DNA from 4 places in the Yersinia kristensenii genome. Region 1 is predicted to be linked to each of the others. Evidence: predicted binding sites of a transcription regulator. Region 1 holds the regulator's gene; each other region holds the start of a gene.

Region 1 (4,666 bases):
TCAGAGATTTGCGTATCAGTCTCTCTATCTGGCATTTGAACAAAATCGTTATTCCCCTCACTGTTATCTGATTCCAGCCGTTGCTGACATTGTTGAATCGCCATTTCACAGAGCTGTAAATATTCTTCCGCTAACTTAACCGTCAGTTGAATGTGGTGTTTATCCGATTCTGCTGGCGACTCTGCTAATGGATAAGCCCGCGTCAGGATGGTCATCTCATTGATATTCCCGACAATAAGTTCGCTATGGGTAGCCCACAGACGCATGTCCGCCAGATATTTTGAGTTGAATCCCGGCTCCTGCATAGCTTGTTTCAGTGAATTGAGGACGGCATTACTGGCTTTGTTCACCTGGATGCGCTCAAACGCCAGTTGCTCGATATTCGGATGAGGTTTCAGCAGGATGCGCAGGATTTTCTGATAATTCTCCAGTGTTTGATGCGCATTTTTACGCAGTAAACCGCTTTGCCACTGTGGCCATAGCCACAATGTGCTGGCGAAGGCTAAGGCGCAGCCGATTAAGGTATCGAGCAACCGCGGGATTAAAAAGTCCGCACCTTCGCCGGTCAATAACTGCAAGATATAAACCGTAGTGATGGTTCTAAAAATGACCGACCAGCCATAGTTTTTGCGTTGAACCAGATAGGCCACCAGGGTGATGAGCAACATGATGCTTAACGTGGTGCCTTCTGGCATTTGAAAATGCAGCAAAGCTGCCGCGAGTAATAGCCCAATCAGGGTGCCAAGGGCGCGGTGATGGATCCGAATTTTAGTGGCGTTATAGCCATTTTGCGTTACCAGCATCACGGTAAGCAAAATCCAATAAGGTTTAGGCAGATGGATCAAATTACCGATGTAACTGCCCGCGGCCAAAGTGACACCAAGGCGAGCAGCATCCCGCAATGCACTGGATTTAAACGATAAATAACTGACGAGTGCTGGCCAAAATGGCTGAGAGGGTTGGTTGGACATCAAGGCGCGATCATACTGCGGGCGTTGGTCGCTCAGGATTTGGGTAACATGGCTGATATGGTAATAGAAGAATTGCGCCACGGGGTTATCCGGGTGCTGCTGGGCAACCTCTTCCAGCTCGACCAGCGCATCACCCGCACTGAAATGCGTTTTTGCGCGGTGATGATAGAGAATATCATCGGCAATGGTGCGCATTTGCGTCGAGATAACCTGCATATTGCGCTTAAGAACTGTTTCTATCGGGCTTTGATCAATTAACTCTTGCGTTTTTTCTGACTGACTCACTGCCGCAGTGATGTGTTCTTGCAAATCAAGCGCCATTTGAAACAAGTTCAATAGCCGTTTTCGCTCTTTTTTCGTGGCATTGTCTATCAGGTTAAATTGCTGATAAAGCTGATTAATTTTGTCCATTATACCTTGTTGCCGGTCAAGCAACGGCGGCATGGCCTTTTCTAGCTCAACATGCTGGCCAAACAAACTGTATTTAGCATCGCAATAATCGGCCAACAAATGATAAAGCTGACTCAATGGCTCACGGATCGGCTGGTCTTTACATAACCGGAACCATAGCCAGGTAAATAGACCATACCAGAGCGTCCCCACGGCACACATCAATGGCGCTTGCCAGATAGGCGCACGACCTACCATGCTGAGGCTAAAAATAGCGGCGATAAGTGCGGCGGGGAGCAGGCGGCCATTGAGCTGGCTGATAGCGCCACTGACACCCAACATTAAAGCCAAACCAAGCATCACCGCAGGTAATGGAATATCCCACAGCAGCAGTTGTTGAGTCAGAAAACTACTGAAAGTAAAGAGAGCCCCGCCGACAATCAGCCGCCGGAAGAAATGTTGATGAGGGGTATCTAGTGCAGCAATATTACAACAGGCGGGTATCAGGGAGAACATCAACCCCAACCGCAATTCACCCATTGCGAACCCCAATGCCGCCGGCAAGCAGAGAACCAGTGTTTGGCGGAGTGCATAATTCACTTCAGGATGATAAATAAGCCGTTGCCAATTCATATAGGCCCCAGAAATTTATTAATCACACAAAAGAAAACCGGTGCCGAGGTAACAGCACCGGTTTATAGGGTTTTAACGGGTGCCGTAAACGACAATCGTTTTACCATGCGCGGAGATCAGATTTTGATCTTCTAGCATTTTTAGTATCCGCCCCACAGTTTCGCGGGAGCAGCCAACTATTTGACCAATTTCCTGGCGGGTAATCTTTATCTGCATCCCATCTGGGTGGGTCATGGCATCCGGTTGTTTTGCCAGATTAAGCAGCGTTTGTGCAATACGCCCAGTCACGTCCAGGAAAGCGAGGTTACCCACTTTCTCAGAGGTTATCTGTAAGCGATTCGCCATTTGTGAAGACAGGCGCATCAATATATCTGGATTGACCTGAATCAGCTGACGGAATTTTTTGTAAGAAATTTCAGCCACTTCACAGGCAGTTTTTGCCCTAACCCAAGCACTACGTTCTTGGCCTTCTTCAAATAATCCAAGCTCGCCGATGAAATCTCCCTGGTTTAAATAGGAGAGAATCATCTCTTTACCTTCTTCATCTTTGATCAGCACCGCAACGGAGCCTTTCACGATGTAGTAAAGCGTTTCGGCTTTTTCACCTTGGTGAATTAGCGTACTTTTCGATGGATATTTGTGGATATGGCAATGAGACAGGAACCATTCGAGAGTCGGGTCTGTTTGTGGCTTGCCGAGAACCATTCGCTGTTATCCTCTGTTGTTATCGCTGCCTAACTTAACAGGGCTCAGAGTTCCCTGTACGGCGTGCTTATAAAATACACTTTCATTTAGCATATTAATTTGCTCAACTGCCGAAAGGTATAGCCAAGATGCGTACCGAGTAGAAACCCTTCACTGAGTATTGAGAAGCTACTCTATTTAATTCAAGAAACAACACTTTCGGTTCTGTTTGTAGCACAGGATGAGGCCAGTGTCTTGTGTTGTATCGCTTCAGCATGATGAACATCGGGTTACATTGCCAGTTTGTAAATGAAAGGGTAGTCTGAATGAGAAAATTTAACCGGGAGCATGAGTTATGCAGGCACGTGTAAAGTGGGTTGAAGGGCTGACATTTTTGGGTGAGTCTGCTTCAGGTCATCAAGTTTTAATGGACGGGAATGCAGGAGATAAAGCGCCGAGCCCGATGGAAATGTTGTTAATGTCAGCGGGTGGCTGTAGCGCCATTGACGTGGTTTCTATTTTGCAAAAAGGCCGTAACGATGTGCGCGATTGCGAAGTGACGTTAACTTCACAGCGCCGGGAAGAGGCTCCGCGCCTGTTTACGCAAATTAACCTGCATTTTATTGTGAGCGGCAAGGGCTTGACCGATAAAATTGTGGAGCGCGCGGTTGAGCTGTCAGCAGAGAAATATTGCTCCGTCTCGCTAATGTTGGGTAAAGCGGCGACCATTACCCACAGTTTTGAAATCCGTGACATCGCGTAATTAACCCCTTCGTATTTGAAGCTGCAGGGTTGTTAGCTGCACTCGCTCACCCGAATCACTTACTTATGTAAGCTCATCGGGATGAGTTCGCTTGCCGCCTACCTGCAGCCCCAACGACTTTGGGTTGGGATAGCGTCAAATTATTTTTTCTTTCCAGTAATTGCTTTACTGCGGCTTCAAGGACGAAGGATTAACCGATTTTTTTACCTTCCAGCAATTGCTGCACTAACGGTGCCATAATCAGCTCCATTGCCAGCCCCATCTTCCCGCCTGGGACGACCAATGTATTGATATTGGAAATAAAAGACCCTTGCAGCATTGCCAATAAGTAGGGGAAATCAATCTGATCCAAACCGCGGAAGTGAATGACGACAAAACTTTCGTCCAGTGATGGAATCGCTTTGGCGGCAAACGGGTTAGAGGTATCGACGGTCGGCACGCGCTGAAAGTTAATGTGGGTGCGCGAGAACTGCGGCGTAATGTAGTTAATGTAATCGTCCATGGAGCGCACCACGGAATCCATCACGGCTTCACGGGAATGGCCGCGCTCACCGGTATCTCGGACTAATTTTTGAATCCACTCCAGGTTGACGATGGGCACCACGCCGACCAGCAAATCGACATGTTTTGCCACATCATGATGTTCGGTCACAACTCCGCCGTGTAACCCTTCATAAAACAACACATCGGTGGGTTCAGGCAGTGGCTCCCAGGGGGTAAAAGTACCCGGAATCTGGTTATAAGGCACGGCTTCATCATAAGTGTGCAAATACTTACGTGAGCGCCCGGTGCCGCTTTTGCCGTACTCCTCCACACTTTGTTCTAACTGACCAAAGTCATTGGCCTCTGGGCCAAAATAGCTGATATGTCGGCCTTGATCCCGCGCCTTACGGATGACGGTATCCATTTCTGGTCGGGTATAGCGGTGGAAGCTGTCGCCTTCAATTTGCGCCGCGCGAATATTCAATTGCTGAAAAATTTTGCGAAACGCCAGGCTGGTCGTCGTCCCTGCGCCACTTGAGCCGGTGACGGCTATAACCGGATGTTTAGTTGACATATTAGCTGTAACTCCATGGGGTTAGATCCTCAGTGGACAGGCTGAAATGGGCTGTTTTTTAGCGTTAGCGGTTATTTTTAGGGCAAAGTGTCCGCCTTGTCACTCTGATTTTACTCGATGAGTGTCGTGATCCCGCGAGGGTTATGGCAATTCTTCTGCTCCGGCCCG
Region 2 (4,666 bases), 220 kb from region 1:
ATGCATTATGCCCGTCACGATGGTGAAGCTGAAGACGTTGCGGTTGCACTGAATGAACAATATCAGCCACGTTTTGCGGGCGATGATTTGCCGTCAAATCCGGTTGCTTGTGCATTGGCTATTGCCGATAAAATGGACACGCTGGCCGGGATTTTCGGTATCGGTCAACATCCTAAAGGCGATAAAGACCCATTTGCTCTGCGCCGCGCGGCGTTGGGTGTATTGCGTATTATCGTCGAGAAGAATTTGCCGCTGGATCTGCAAACGCTGACTGAAGAGGCCGTGCGCCTGTATGGTAGCAAGCTAACCAACACCAAAGTGGTCGATGAAGTGATTGAGTTCATGCTGGGCCGCTTCCGCGCCTGGTATCAGGATGAAGGTCATAGCGTTGATACCATTCAGGCAGTATTGGCTCGCCGCCCAACCAAACCAGCTGATTTTGATGCTCGGGTGAAAGCGGTGACTTATTTCCGCACACTAGACGCGGCTGCGGCATTGGCTGCGGCGAACAAACGTGTGTCGAATATTCTGGCGAAATCCACAGATACCCTGAATGATCACGTTCATGCTTCCGTGCTAAAAGAACCGGCGGAACTGAAGCTGGCCACGCATTTGGTGGTATTGCGCGATAAGCTGGAGCCGGTATTTGCTGCGGGTCAATATCAGGAAGCACTGGTCGAGCTGGCCGCTCTGCGGGAAACAGTCGATGAGTTCTTTGATAGTGTAATGGTGATGGACGAAAATGATGCAGTGCGGGTTAACCGTCTGACATTGCTGAGCAAGTTACGCGAACTGTTCTTACAGGTTGCTGATATTTCGCTGTTGCAATAATCCTGTACTCGATCGGCAATAGGGGAGCGTATTGCGCTCCCCTTAGCTATTCTTAACGCTGGAGTTGGGCGATAAGAATAGAATTTTGTGAAAATAAGTACTTACTACAGGAGTAGTTTCACATGACTTTTGCACTGAATACAACCCGATATTCACGTTGGTTAGCGCCAGTACTGGCGTTGCTGGTGGTGTTCCAATTGACCGCCTGCGGGGATAAAGAGCCAGAACAACGTAAGGCTTTTATTGATTATCTGCAAAACACCGTGATGCGCAGTGGGATGAAACTGCCAACACTGAGTGAAGATCAAAAACAGAAGTTTGGCCCTTATGTCAGCGATTACGCGATTTTAGTGACTTTTTCACAGCAACTCAGTAAATCTGTGGATGCTAGCTTGAGCCCCGCTATTGCGCAAATCAATGAGATTCGTATGGCGCAGGACTATCTTAATAAGCGTGATGCATTGCAGCAGTCAGCGGGTGCGCTGAATCTGCTGGTACAGCAGATTCGTACCGCCAAAACACAGGCAGATGCCGCTGTAGCCGCGTTGAAGCAGCCAGATGACTTGAAGGTCGTTTTCAATAAAGCTTTTGATAACATTGTGACTCAACCTACCAATGTGCTCATTCCGGCGGTTCCAGTTGTTTCTGCCTTTGTGCAGGATCTGGCGCAGGTCGGTGATTTCCTGCAACAGCAGGGGACGCAAGTGACCTTCAATAATGGCGGTGTTCAATTCCAGACTGCGCAGCAAGCAGCACAATACAACGCGATGATGGCTAATTTGGTCGCTAAGTACCCGGCGATGATGGCGGCGCAGAAGAGTGTCATGAGTGTTATTCAGTGATGGTTTTGGTTGATTTGATTTGGTGATCGGTTCGGTTGTTAAAGCAACTGAGTTTACTTAACCTGCGATGAACCAACCGGCAAAGGGGCCATAAGCGTGGCCCCTTGTGCAATCCCGCGCTTGCGCACGAATCGCCTGCCCACTGCGTGGGTGCCCTCGATTCATCATTACGCTGGCGGGACGGCTTTACGCGGGTCCTTCCGCGTGACGCCTAAATCCGGCGTCCATGCCGGATTTCCCTTGCTACATTCTTCACTCGGCGGCTCAAATGTGCTTTTAAACTTCAAAACCTAAAGACTATGGTTTTGATTTTCTCTTTTGACCTTGAGCGCAATCAGAAATATTGCCGACAAGGATGGAGGGCCGAGTGAGCGGCCATGGACGGCCGCGAAAAGCGCGCTGGCTCGTCAGCCCGAAAGACGTAGACGGTTTACCCATAGGGCAATATTTCGCGCAAGCCGCAGGTGCAGGAGGGCCGGCTTGCCCTCCTGCTCGGTTGAGGCGGCAAAGCCAGCAATGAAAACAAATCGAATATCAACCGAAACCCGCTCCGGCCGTGAGCAATGATGAACTAATATCAACCGAAACAGTGACTCAGCCAGCTCTAACAACTGAACCTCATCTCTGAATAAATTTTACCTGAAACCCGCTCCAATAATGTGCCCCCTTCCCCCTGTTATTTTATTACACATTTCTACCGAGAGTTGAGTCTGAGAGGTTATTAGCAGGGTGAATGTCTCATCCTTCCTCTACGAACAAAAATAACTTGTGATTAACATCACATTTTCAAAACAAAGGGTCGCCACGAAAGTGTGATATGAATCACTATATTGGCCGCTTGAAGCTTAAAAATTCTCCGTTGTGGCTTTCTTACACCCAAATAGTGTGACATCAATCAACAAATCCACCCCTGTAGTGGGGGTTTTAGTGTGATATTCGTCACATGCCAGGGGTGAGCTACGCGTGAGTAAAGGAGCATGCTAAAGTTTGTTTTGCATACAGCGGGTTTGTATTCAATAACACCGGCGGGTTTTGCAGAACTGCCTCAACAAAACAATTATATCGCGCTCTTATTGTTAGCGCGTACCAATAGGGGTGTTTTATGTTTTCACCAGATGCAAAGGTCAGAGTTCAAAATTTTGGCCGATTCCTCAGTAACATGGTTATGCCCAACATCGGCGCATTTATCGCCTGGGGTATTATCACCGCACTGTTTATCCCAACGGGCTGGCTGCCGAATGAAACGCTAGCCAAACTGGTTGGCCCGATGATCACCTACCTGTTACCACTGCTGATCGGTTTTACCGGTGGCCGTTTGGTCGGTGGTGACCGCGGTGGTGTGGTGGGTGCTATCACCACCATGGGGGTTATCGTTGGTGCTGATATGCCAATGTTCCTCGGTGCAATGATTGCAGGGCCATTGGGTGGCTGGGCAATCAAACACTTTGACCGCTGGGTTGAAGGTAAAATCAAAAGCGGCTTTGAGATGCTGGTTAACAACTTCTCAGCCGGTATTATCGGGATGCTGCTGGCTATTCTAGCCTTTATGGCGATTGGCCCCTTGGTAGAAGTGTTGTCTAAAGCACTGGCTGCTGGCGTGCACATCATGGTGCAGAATAACCTGCTGCCACTGACGTCAATCTTTGTTGAACCGGCCAAAATCCTGTTCCTGAATAACGCTATCAACCACGGTATCTTCTCACCGCTGGGTATCCAGCAGGCGACTGAAACCGGTAAGTCTATCTTCTTCCTGATTGAAGCTAACCCAGGCCCTGGTTTGGGTGTGTTAATGGCTTATATGTTCTTCGGCAAAGGTAACGCCAAGCAATCTGCTGGCGGCGCGGCTATCATCCACTTCTTCGGTGGTATCCACGAAATCTATTTCCCATACGTTTTGATGAACCCACGTTTATTGCTGGCGGTGATTCTGGGCGGTATGACTGGCGTGTTTACGCTGACTCTGTTGAATGGCGGCCTGGTATCTCCAGCGTCTCCGGGTTCTATCCTGGCAGTATTGGCAATGACACCAAAAGGGGCTTATTTTGCCAACATTGCGGCGGTTGCTGCTGCGTTTGCGGTGTCCTTCGTGGTGTCAGCTATCTTGCTGAAAACGTCTAAAGCCAAAGACGAAGAAGAAGACAGCCTGGAAGATGCAACTCGCCGTATGCAAGACATGAAAGCGCAATCTAAAGGCGCACAAGCAGCCAATGCAGCAGCGGCTGCGGGTGACTTGAGCACTGTGCGGAAAATCATTGTTGCCTGTGATGCCGGTATGGGTTCCAGTGCGATGGGTGCCGGTGTGTTGCGTAAGAAAGTGCAAGATGCGGGCCTGAAGCACATCTCGGTCACGAACTGCGCCATCAATAACTTGCCGGAAGATGTTGATTTAGTTATCACGCACCGTGATTTGACTGAGCGAGCAATGCGTCATGCACCGCAAGCACAGCATATCTCGCTGACTAACTTCCTCGACAGCCAGCTGTATACCAACCTGACGGCACGTTTAGTCGAAGTGAGTAACGCGACGGCGACCACACAAAAAGTGATTGAAACGCTGGATGATAGCTTTGAGCCATCAGAAGCCAACCTGTTCAAACTGAGTGCGGGAAATATTTTTCTCAATCAACATGCTACAGATAAAGAGCAAGCTATTCGCTTCGCCGGTGAGCAGTTGGTAAAAGGCGGTTATGTCGAGCCAGAATATGTTGAAGCGATGTTGGAACGTGAAAAACTGAGCTCCACTTATCTGGGCGAATCTATCGCCGTACCACACGGCACCATTGAAGCTAAAGACCGCGTACTGAAGACCGGTGTGGTGTTCTGCCAATACCCTGAGGGTGTACGTTTTGGCGAAGAAGAAGACGAAGTGGCGCGCTTGGTGATTGGTATTGCCGCCCGTAACAATGAGCATATTCATGTGATTACCAGCCTGACCAACGCGCTGGATGATGACTCTGTCATTGAGCGCTTAAGTAAAACGACTGACGTACAAG
Region 3 (4,666 bases), 310 kb from region 1:
GGTTTGGTTCCTGACCTTGGCGCTGCTGGGGTTACGCAGTATTATCGCGAATCCAGAAGTGCTGGCTGCATTGAATCCGAAATGGGCGATAAGCTTCTTCACTGAATATAAGTCTGTTTCATTTTTTGCCCTTGGTGCGGTAGTTTTAGCTATTACCGGGGTGGAAGCCTTATATGCAGATATGGGGCATTTTGGTAAATTTCCTATTCGGTTAGCATGGTTTACCGTGGTGCTGCCCTCATTGGTGCTAAATTATTTTGGCCAGGGCGCGTTATTACTGAAAAATCCGGAAGCCATCAAAAACCCCTTCTTCCTGCTCGCCCCCGACTGGGCATTGATTCCACTATTAATATTGGCGACATTGGCGACCGTTATTGCCTCGCAGGCTGTCATCTCCGGTGTATTCTCACTGACCCGACAGGCGGTTCGTTTAGGTTATTTACCGCCGATGCGCATTATTCATACCTCAGAAATGGAATCAGGGCAGATATATATCCCGGTGATTAACTGGACGCTGTATCTGGCGGTGGTATTGGTGATTGTCGGATTCGAACGCTCCAGTAATTTGGCGGCCGCTTACGGTATTGCCGTAACCGGTACCATGGTCATCACCAGTGTTCTGTTCTGTACCGTAGCGCTGAAAAACTGGCACTGGAACCGAGCTTTTGTTGGTTGCCTGTTAGTGCTCTTATTGATTATTGATATTCCCATGTTCTCTGCCAACGCCCTGAAATTGTTCTCCGGTGGTTGGTTGCCACTGTCATTGGGGCTGGTGATGTTTATCATCATGACCACCTGGAAAAGCGAGCGTTTCAGCTTGTTGCGCCGTATGCATGAACACGGCAATTCACTGGAAGCGATGATTGCTTCATTGGAGAAGTCACCTCCGGTTCGTGTTCCCGGCACCGCGGTCTATATGTCGCGGGCGATGAATGTTATTCCGTTCGCATTGCTACATAACCTCAAACATAACAAAGTATTACATGAGCGAGTGGTCTTACTGACACTGAGAACTGAAGATGCGCCGTATGTCCATAATGTTAATCGCGTGACCATCGAGCAGCTCTCGCCGACGTTCTGGCGGGTTGTGGCGAGTTATGGTTGGCATGAAACCCCAAATGTGGAAGAGATTTTCCATCGCTGTGGTTTGGAAGGCTTACCTTGCCAGATGATGGAGACTTCATTCTTTATGTCTCACGAGTCACTCATTCTGACCAAGCGGCCATGGTATATGTTCTTGCGCGGCAAGCTGTTTATTGCCCTCAGCCGTAATGCGCTGCGCGCTGCCGATCAGTTTGAAATCCCGCCGAATAGGGTGATTGAATTGGGAACTCAGGTAGAGATTTAGCTCAAAGGCTGCTGACAAAGTTGATACGCGGGGAAATGTGCCGAATGGGTCCCTCTTAGTGTCAAATACAAGTGCGTAAGCCGTCGGAGCGCCCGTCGGTGCAGCCGCCCGTGACAAAATAGATTTATCAATAACCTTCAAGGCCGTTAAACATAACGGCCTTTTTCACATTCATCATCCCCGCTTTTCATTTGTTCAGCGAAACGTTTCGATGGTGATCACAATTTCACCAAATTGGGTTTGCCTTCTGCGGTCATTTTTCTAAACTCAGTATCAGCGAAACGTTTCGCTGTTGGAGTCGAAAATGAAAAAAGGCGCATTACTGAATTCTGATATTTCTGCTGTTATCTCCCGCCTGGGCCATACCGATCAGATTGTGATAGGTGATGCGGGGCTGCCAATACCGGCAACCACCACACGTATCGATTTGGCACTGACTCGAGGCGTCCCTGGGTTCCTCCAGGTTTTTGAGGTGGTAACACAAGAAATGCAGGTTGAGAGTGCCGTCTTGGCGGAGGAGATTATTAAAAATAACCCGCAACTCCATGAAACGTTACTCGCACAACTATCACAACTTGAGCAACACCAGGGAAACCAAATTGCTTTGCACTATATCAGCCATGAGGCTTTTAAAGAGCAAACCAAACAAAGCCGGGCAGTGATTCGTAGCGGGGAATGTTCCCCCTTTGCTAACATCATTCTCTGCTCCGGCGTAACTTTCTGAGGCGTTTATGCAACCTTTGCTGCAACTGAAAGGGATTGATAAAGCCTTTCCCGGCGTCAAAGCACTCTCGGGTGCTGCGCTGAGTGTCTATCCCGGCAGGGTGATGGCACTGGTAGGCGAAAATGGGGCCGGAAAATCGACCATGATGAAAGTGCTGACCGGTATCTATAACAAAGATGCTGGCAGCCAACATTTCTTGGGTAAAGAAGTGGTGTTTAATGGCCCGAAAGACTCACAGGAAGCGGGGATTGGCATTATTCATCAGGAACTTAACCTGATCCCACAGTTAACCATCGCAGAAAATATCTTTTTAGGGCGCGAGTTTGTTAATCGCTTTGGCAGCATTGATTGGAAAAAAATGTATGCCGAAGCTGATTTATTGCTGGCGCGCTTAAATATCAGCTACAGCAGCCATCGGCTGGTGGGCGAGCTTTCCATTGGTGATCAGCAAATGGTGGAAATCGCCAAAGTGCTGAGCTTTGAATCCAAAGTCATCATTATGGATGAACCAACCGATGCCCTGACCGACACTGAAACGGCCTCTTTATTTAATGTTATTAAAGAGTTGAAAGCGGAAGGCCGTGGCATTGTTTATATCTCCCACCGCTTAAAAGAAATCTTTGAGATTTGCGATGACGTCACGGTGTTCCGTGATGGGCAGTTTATCGCCGAAAAACCGGTTAACACGCTGACCGAAAACTCACTGATTGAGATGATGGTAGGCCGTAAGCTGGAAGAGCAATATCCGCGCCTAAATTTACCGCGTGGTGAAAAACGCTTACAGGTCAAACAGCTATGTGGCCCAGGGGTGACAAATGTCAATTTCACCCTCTACAGTGGCGAAATTCTGGGTGTGGCGGGTTTGATGGGCGCTGGCCGCACTGAGCTGATGAAAATCATCTATGGTGCGCTGCCGCGTAAATCTGGCTTTGTTATGTTGGATGGCCGTGAAGTCGTGACTCATTCACCGCAGGATGGTTTAGCAAACGGCATTGTGTACATTTCTGAAGATCGTAAGCGCGATGGCTTAGTGCTCGGCATGTCAGTTAAAGAAAATATGTCTTTGACTGCATTGCGTTATTTCAGCCGTTCAGGGGGATCGCTCAAGCATGCTGATGAACAGCAGGCGGTGGCGGATTTCATTCGTTTATTTAATATCAAAACGCCTTCCATGGAACAGCCGATTGGTTTGCTGTCCGGTGGTAATCAGCAAAAAGTGGCTATCGCTCGGGGTCTAATGACTCGGCCGAAAGTTTTGATCCTTGATGAACCCACTCGTGGGGTGGATGTCGGGGCCAAAAAAGAAATCTACCAGTTAATTAACCAATTCAAACAAGAAGGGCTGAGCATCATTCTGGTTTCCTCGGAAATGCCGGAAGTGCTGGGCATGAGCGACCGCATCATTGTGATGCATGAAGGCCAGTTAAGCGGCGAGTTTTCTATTGAACAGGCTACCCAAGAAGTGTTGATGGCTGCGGCCGTCGGCAAGCGCGATTTATTGGAAAAATAAATTATTTAGACTCTCAATAATTCGAGTTGCAGGAAGGCGGCAACAGAGTAAATCCCCTGGAGCTTACACAGGTAAGTGACTGGGGTGAACGAAGGAAGCCAACGCACATGCAGCTTGAAATATGACGAGTAGAGCAGGAGTAATCAGATATGAGTTCCCAGACTATCAATACAAAGCGCTGGTTCAGTAAAGAATGGTTATTAGAACAAAAATCACTGATTGCGCTGCTGGTGCTGATTGCTGTGGTTTCGTCACTAAGCCCGAACTTTTTTACCCTTAATAACATGTTTAACATTCTCCAGCAGACTTCCGTCAACGCCATTATGGCCGTTGGGATGACACTGGTTATTCTGACCTCAGGTATTGACCTGTCGGTAGGGTCATTACTGGCGCTGACTGGCGCGGTGGCAGCTTCGATTGTCGGGTTGGAAGTTAATGCACTGGTGGCAGTAGGGGCCGCACTGGCTCTGGGGGCGTTTATCGGCGGCATCACCGGGGTGATTGTCGCTAAGGGTAAAGTGCAGGCCTTTATTGCCACCTTGGTGATGATGCTATTACTGCGTGGTGTCACCATGGTTTATACCAATGGTAGCCCGATAAATACTGGTTTTACTGATGTTGGAGACACTTTTGGTTGGTTCGGTATTGGCCGTCCATTTGGTGTGCCGACCCCTATCTGGTTGATGGCGATTGTCTTTATCGCGGCCTGGTACATGCTGCATCACACACGACTGGGCCGTTATATCTATGCGTTGGGGGGGAATGAATCGGCAACTCGCCTCTCTGGTATCAGTGTTGATAAAGTTAAAATTATTGTTTATTCACTCTGTGGATTGTTAGCGGCATTGGCAGGAATTATCGAAGTTGCTCGCTTATCATCAGCACAACCTACAGCCGGTACCGGTTATGAACTGGATGCAATCGCAGCCGTGGTTCTGGGGGGTACCAGCCTCGCTGGGGGGAAAGGGCGGATTGTCGGCACCCTGATCGGCGCATTAATCCTCGGCTTTTTAAATAACGGTTTGAATTTATTGGGTGTCTCCTCTTACTACCAAATGATCGTCAAAGCAGTGGTTATCCTGCT
Region 4 (4,666 bases), 2.2 Mb from region 1:
GAAAACTTGGCTAAACCGGTGATTGTCACCGGTTCGCAAATTCCTTTGGCCGAGTTGCGTTCTGACGGGCAAACCAACTTACTCAACGCGCTCTATCTTGCTGCCAATCACCCGGTGAATGAAGTCAGTTTGTTCTTTAACAACAAACTTTTTCGCGGTAATCGCACCACTAAAGCGCATGCTGATGGATTTGATGCTTTTGCTTCTCCTAATTTGTCCGTGTTGCTCGAGGCTGGAATTCATATTCGCCGGATGACCTCAGTCGAATCCCCGGTTATTAACGGCCCATTGATTGTTCACAAGATCACACCTCAACCCATTGGGGTCGTCACTATTTATCCGGGAATATCTGGGGCGGTAGTGCGTAACTTCCTGTTGCAACCGGTAAAAGCGCTTATTCTTCGCTCCTATGGCGTCGGTAATGCGCCACAAAAAGCCGAGTTATTAGATGAATTAAAAAATGCCAGCGACCGCGGTATTGTGGTGATGAATCTGACACAATGTATTTCTGGTAGAGTCAATATGGATGGCTATGCAACCGGCAATGCACTGGCGCACGCCGGTGTTATCAGTGGTTTTGATATGACGGTGGAAGCAGCGCTGACCAAATTGCATTATTTATTAAGCCAATCTCTATCTCCCGAAGACATTCGCCGGTTGATGCAACAAAACCTGCGGGGCGAATTAACGGATACTCAATGATTTGGTGGAATGTAAATGAATACGGCACTGCTCTTAATTGATTTGCAAAATGATTTTTGTCCCGGTGGTGCACTGGCGGTAGCTGAGGGTGACGCGGTGATCGCCATTGCCAATCAGGCTATTGCCACCTGCTTGAGACACAAAATACCGGTCATCGCCAGTCAGGATTGGCACCCTGCTGGACACCGGAGTTTTGCCGTCAACTCACAGGCAGAACCCTGGACTGTCGGTGATTTGGCGGGATTAACCCAAGTGTGGTGGCCAGTGCATTGTGTCCAGAATACGTCTGGTGCGGCTTTGCATCCGCAGTTAAATCAACAAGCGATTACCGATATTTTCCGAAAAGGCCAAAACCCTGATATCGACAGCTACAGCGCCTTTTTCGACAATGGCCGACGAGCGAAAACGCCACTGGACGATTGGTTACGTCAGCAGGGAATTGACCGTTTGTTCATTATGGGGTTGGCAACAGATTATTGTGTGAAATACACCGTACTGGATGCATTAACATTAGGTTATAAAACATCAGTCATCAGTGAGGGTTGCCGTGGGGTCAATCTACAACCACAAGACAGCCAACAAGCTCTCGATGCGATGAATGCAGCAGGGGCAAACATACAGTCGTTGAAAGAGTTTATGGCTGAAATAAAAACACTGGCTGGCTCAACAAGATAAACCTATTTTGTTGCACTGGGACTGGCGGGGCGACTGCACCGATGGGCGCTCCGACAGCTTACGCCGTTACGACCCATTAGGTACATTTCCCCGCTTATCAACTTTATCAACAGTCTGGCGGAGCCTCACCCGGCTCCGTTTTTTATGCTTTCAATTTATGTATTAGTAATTACTCCGGCTTCAACTTGGCCAGTGTCGGCTGGCTGAATTGTTGCTTCAGCTCTTGTTTGGTTTTCATCACTATCTGGCCATCGGTACCGATACTCATATGCTGCGCATCCTTGTTATGGCGCGCTTGCCACAGCATGACCATTTGCAGGCTATTCTCTTTTTGTTCCGGCGTCAGTGCCACACCATCCGGCCATTTACCTAACTCAACCGCTTGCATCAACCGCTGGTAAATTTCGGGTGTCATCACTGAAATCAGGTCTTCAAGCTCCATCAGAGCATCCTCAGTAAACGAATAATAAGCTGAATCGATTTTTCACACCTAAAATGAGAAACAAAAATGCGCATTTACCCTGCGGTTTGTTCACCATTTTGGTTATCAACAAAATTCAGTGATGCCGAGTTTACGCAATAGCGCTCGCCGGTGGGTTGCGGGCCATCAGGGAAAACATGCCCCAAGTGCGCATCACAGTGACCACAACGGATCTCAACACGATGCATATTATGAGAATAATCATCAATATAGCGAATAGATTCTGCATCAAGTGGCTGATAAAAACTCGGCCAACCACAGCCGGAATCAAACTTAGATTCTGAAATAAAAAGCGGTTGATGGCAGCACAGGCATTGGTAGATACCCTCACGCTTATTATGCAGTAATTTTCCACTAAAAGGCGCTTCTGTCCCCCGCTGTTGGGTGACATGCCGCTGAATATCGGTCAGTTTCTCAATATTTTCTGTAGGGTTCAGTTCTTTAGCCATTTGTGCGGTTCTCTGGCAGGGAATAAAGTCAACGAAAACAACGTCTAATAATAACAAAAAATTAACAACAAAGCAGTTAAAATTGTCCTAAACTGTATGCCATCGAAAGGGCATCAGTGTAAATGTGATAAAAATCGCAAATATTACTGATTCTCACTTTAAACTGAATAATTCGCCCCAATATGGAAATAAGGCTAATCGTATCTGGAAACGTGTAATTAATGTTCGATCTAACGCCCTTGGTTTGATTTGTAGCAATAATTGACACGATTCCGCTTGACGCTCGGTAAGGTTTTTGTAATTTTACAACCAACCTTTTATTCACTAACAAATAGCTGGTGGAATATATGACTATCAAAGTAGGTATCAACGGTTTTGGCCGTATCGGTCGCATTGTTTTCCGTGCTGCTCAGGAACGTTCTGACATCGAAATCGTTGCAATCAACGACCTGTTGGACGCTGAATACATGGCGTACATGCTGAAATACGACTCTACCCACGGTCGTTTCGACGGTACTGTAGAAGTAAAAGACGGCCATCTGGTTGTTAACGGTAAAACCATCCGTGTTACCGCAGAGAGAGATCCGGCTAACCTGAAGTGGAACGAAGTCAACGTTGACGTTGTTGCTGAAGCAACTGGCCTGTTCCTGACTGACGAAACTGCACGTAAGCACATCGCTGCTGGCGCGAAGAAAGTTGTTCTGACTGGCCCGTCTAAAGACGACACCCCAATGTTCGTGATGGGCGTTAACCATAAAGAATACGCAGGTCAGGAAATCGTTTCTAACGCTTCTTGTACCACTAACTGCCTGGCTCCACTGGCTAAAGTTATCAACGACAAGTTCGGCATCGTTGAAGCGCTGATGACCACTGTGCATGCAACTACCGCAACTCAGAAAACTGTTGATGGCCCGTCTCACAAAGACTGGCGCGGCGGCCGCGGCGCATCCCAGAACATCATCCCTTCTTCTACCGGTGCTGCTAAAGCAGTGGGTAAAGTTATCCCAGCACTGAACGGCAAACTGACGGGTATGGCGTTCCGCGTTCCTACTCCTAACGTTTCAGTTGTTGACCTGACTGCACGTCTGGAAAAACCAGCTTCTTACAAAGAAATCTGTGCGGCAATCAAAGCTGCTTCAGAAGGCGAGCTGAAAGGCGTTCTGGGTTACACCGAAGACGACGTTGTTTCTACCGATTTCAACGGCGAAAAACTGACTTCAGTATTCGATGCTAAAGCCGGTATCGCGTTGAATGACAACTTTGTGAAACTGGTTTCTTGGTACGATAACGAAACTGGCTATTCAAACAAAGTTCTGGATTTGATCTCTCACATCTCCAAATAATGGATTGATGTAGATTTCTACCAAAAGCCACCTTCGGGTGGCTTTTTTATTATTGATAAACGGTGATCTCACCACCCTGCCCATTTCGACACTACAAAAAGTTGCGTAATATCAATGATACGCTACGACTTCATCGTTGATTTGCTGCAAGATTTAAAGCCTGTGATATTATCGAAAGTCTGAAGTTCAATGGATCTCCAGCCCCTTTTCTCATAAGGCCAAACGAATGAACGAGAAAATCTTCACCCTACCTGTTGTTGAACAAATTTCACCTTACATCAGCCAGCGCCAGTTGGATGATCTGCCCATTGTGGTCGTTTCCCATCCCAAAGTACGTGCCGCCGTTAGCTTGCAAGGTGCTCATTTATTGGCTTACCAGCCGAGCGGTGAACAACCTGTAATCTGGTTGAGTAATAACACGCCATTTAAAGACGGTGTCGCTATTCGTGGTGGTGTACCTATTTGTTGGCCTTGGTTTGGACCATCAGCGCAACCTTCTCACGGTTTTGCTCGTTTACTGCCATGGACGCTTAGTGCCCATGATGAGAATGAAAATGGCGTTATCCTGACGTTCACCCTGGAAGACAGTGATGCATCCCGTCAATTCTGGCCACATCCATTCACTTTGATTGCTCGCTTCAAGTTGGGCGAAGAGTGCGAAATGGAGTTAGAATCACATGGCGATTATGAAGCAGTTGCTGCATTGCACACTTACTTCCAGATTGGTGATATCAACCAGATTAAGATCAGTGGATTAGGTGAAAAATACCTTGATAAAGTGCTGAAAGTGGCTGATGCCACTCAACAAGGCGACTTGGTGTTTAACGGTCAGACCGATCGCATCTATACCCACCCTGAAGCCTACAGCCTGATAAAAGATGCCGCGCTGAAACGTACCATTGAAGTGCATCATCATCACCAAAGTGATGTGGTTGCCTGGAACCCAGGTGCAGAACTGTCCAGCAGCATGGTTGATATGCCAAATGATGGCTATAAAACCATGGTTTGTGTAGAAA

The links. Region 1 encodes CRP, which controls carbon source genes, mostly activating them, when cyclic AMP is high. Its sites were predicted from a motif close to ATGTGANNNNNNTCACAT; they were not measured.
Positions count from the first base shown of each region.
Region 2: DX162_RS06515 (PTS mannitol transporter subunit IICBA) is a predicted target of CRP. The motif match lies at 2,601-2,618, and genes of this name have one in related genera.
Region 3: rbsD (D-ribose pyranase) is a predicted target of CRP. The motif match lies at 1,555-1,572, and genes of this name have one in related genera.
Region 4: msrB (peptide-methionine (R)-S-oxide reductase MsrB) is a predicted target of CRP. The motif match lies at 2,430-2,447, and genes of this name have one in related genera.

Region 1 covers NZ_UHIY01000001.1:1,189,729-1,194,394, reverse strand. The annotation lists gene DX162_RS05670 (YccS/YhfK family putative transporter) at 1-1,994, opposite strand, end outside; gene crp (cAMP-activated global transcriptional regulator CRP) at 2,067-2,699, opposite strand; gene DX162_RS05660 (OsmC family protein) at 3,034-3,441, shown strand; gene DX162_RS05655 (phosphoribulokinase) at 3,632-4,498, opposite strand; gene DX162_RS05650 (YheU family protein) at 4,640-4,666, opposite strand, start outside.
Region 2 covers NZ_UHIY01000001.1:1,406,944-1,411,609, reverse strand. The annotation lists gene glyS (glycine--tRNA ligase subunit beta) at 1-831, shown strand, start outside; gene DX162_RS06525 (DUF3053 domain-containing protein) at 954-1,673, shown strand; gene DX162_RS06515 (PTS mannitol transporter subunit IICBA) at 2,776-4,666, shown strand, end outside.
Region 3 covers NZ_UHIY01000001.1:1,497,538-1,502,203, forward strand. The annotation lists gene kup (low affinity potassium transporter Kup) at 1-1,348, shown strand, start outside; gene rbsD (D-ribose pyranase) at 1,653-2,072, shown strand; gene rbsA (ribose ABC transporter ATP-binding protein RbsA) at 2,080-3,582, shown strand; gene rbsC (ribose ABC transporter permease) at 3,732-4,666, shown strand, end outside.
Region 4 covers NZ_UHIY01000001.1:3,437,268-3,441,933, reverse strand. The annotation lists gene ansA (asparaginase) at 1-702, shown strand, start outside; gene pncA (bifunctional nicotinamidase/pyrazinamidase) at 718-1,377, shown strand; gene DX162_RS15775 (YeaC family protein) at 1,547-1,819, opposite strand; gene msrB (peptide-methionine (R)-S-oxide reductase MsrB) at 1,894-2,307, opposite strand; gene gapA (glyceraldehyde-3-phosphate dehydrogenase) at 2,655-3,650, shown strand; gene DX162_RS15760 (D-hexose-6-phosphate mutarotase) at 3,877-4,666, shown strand, end outside.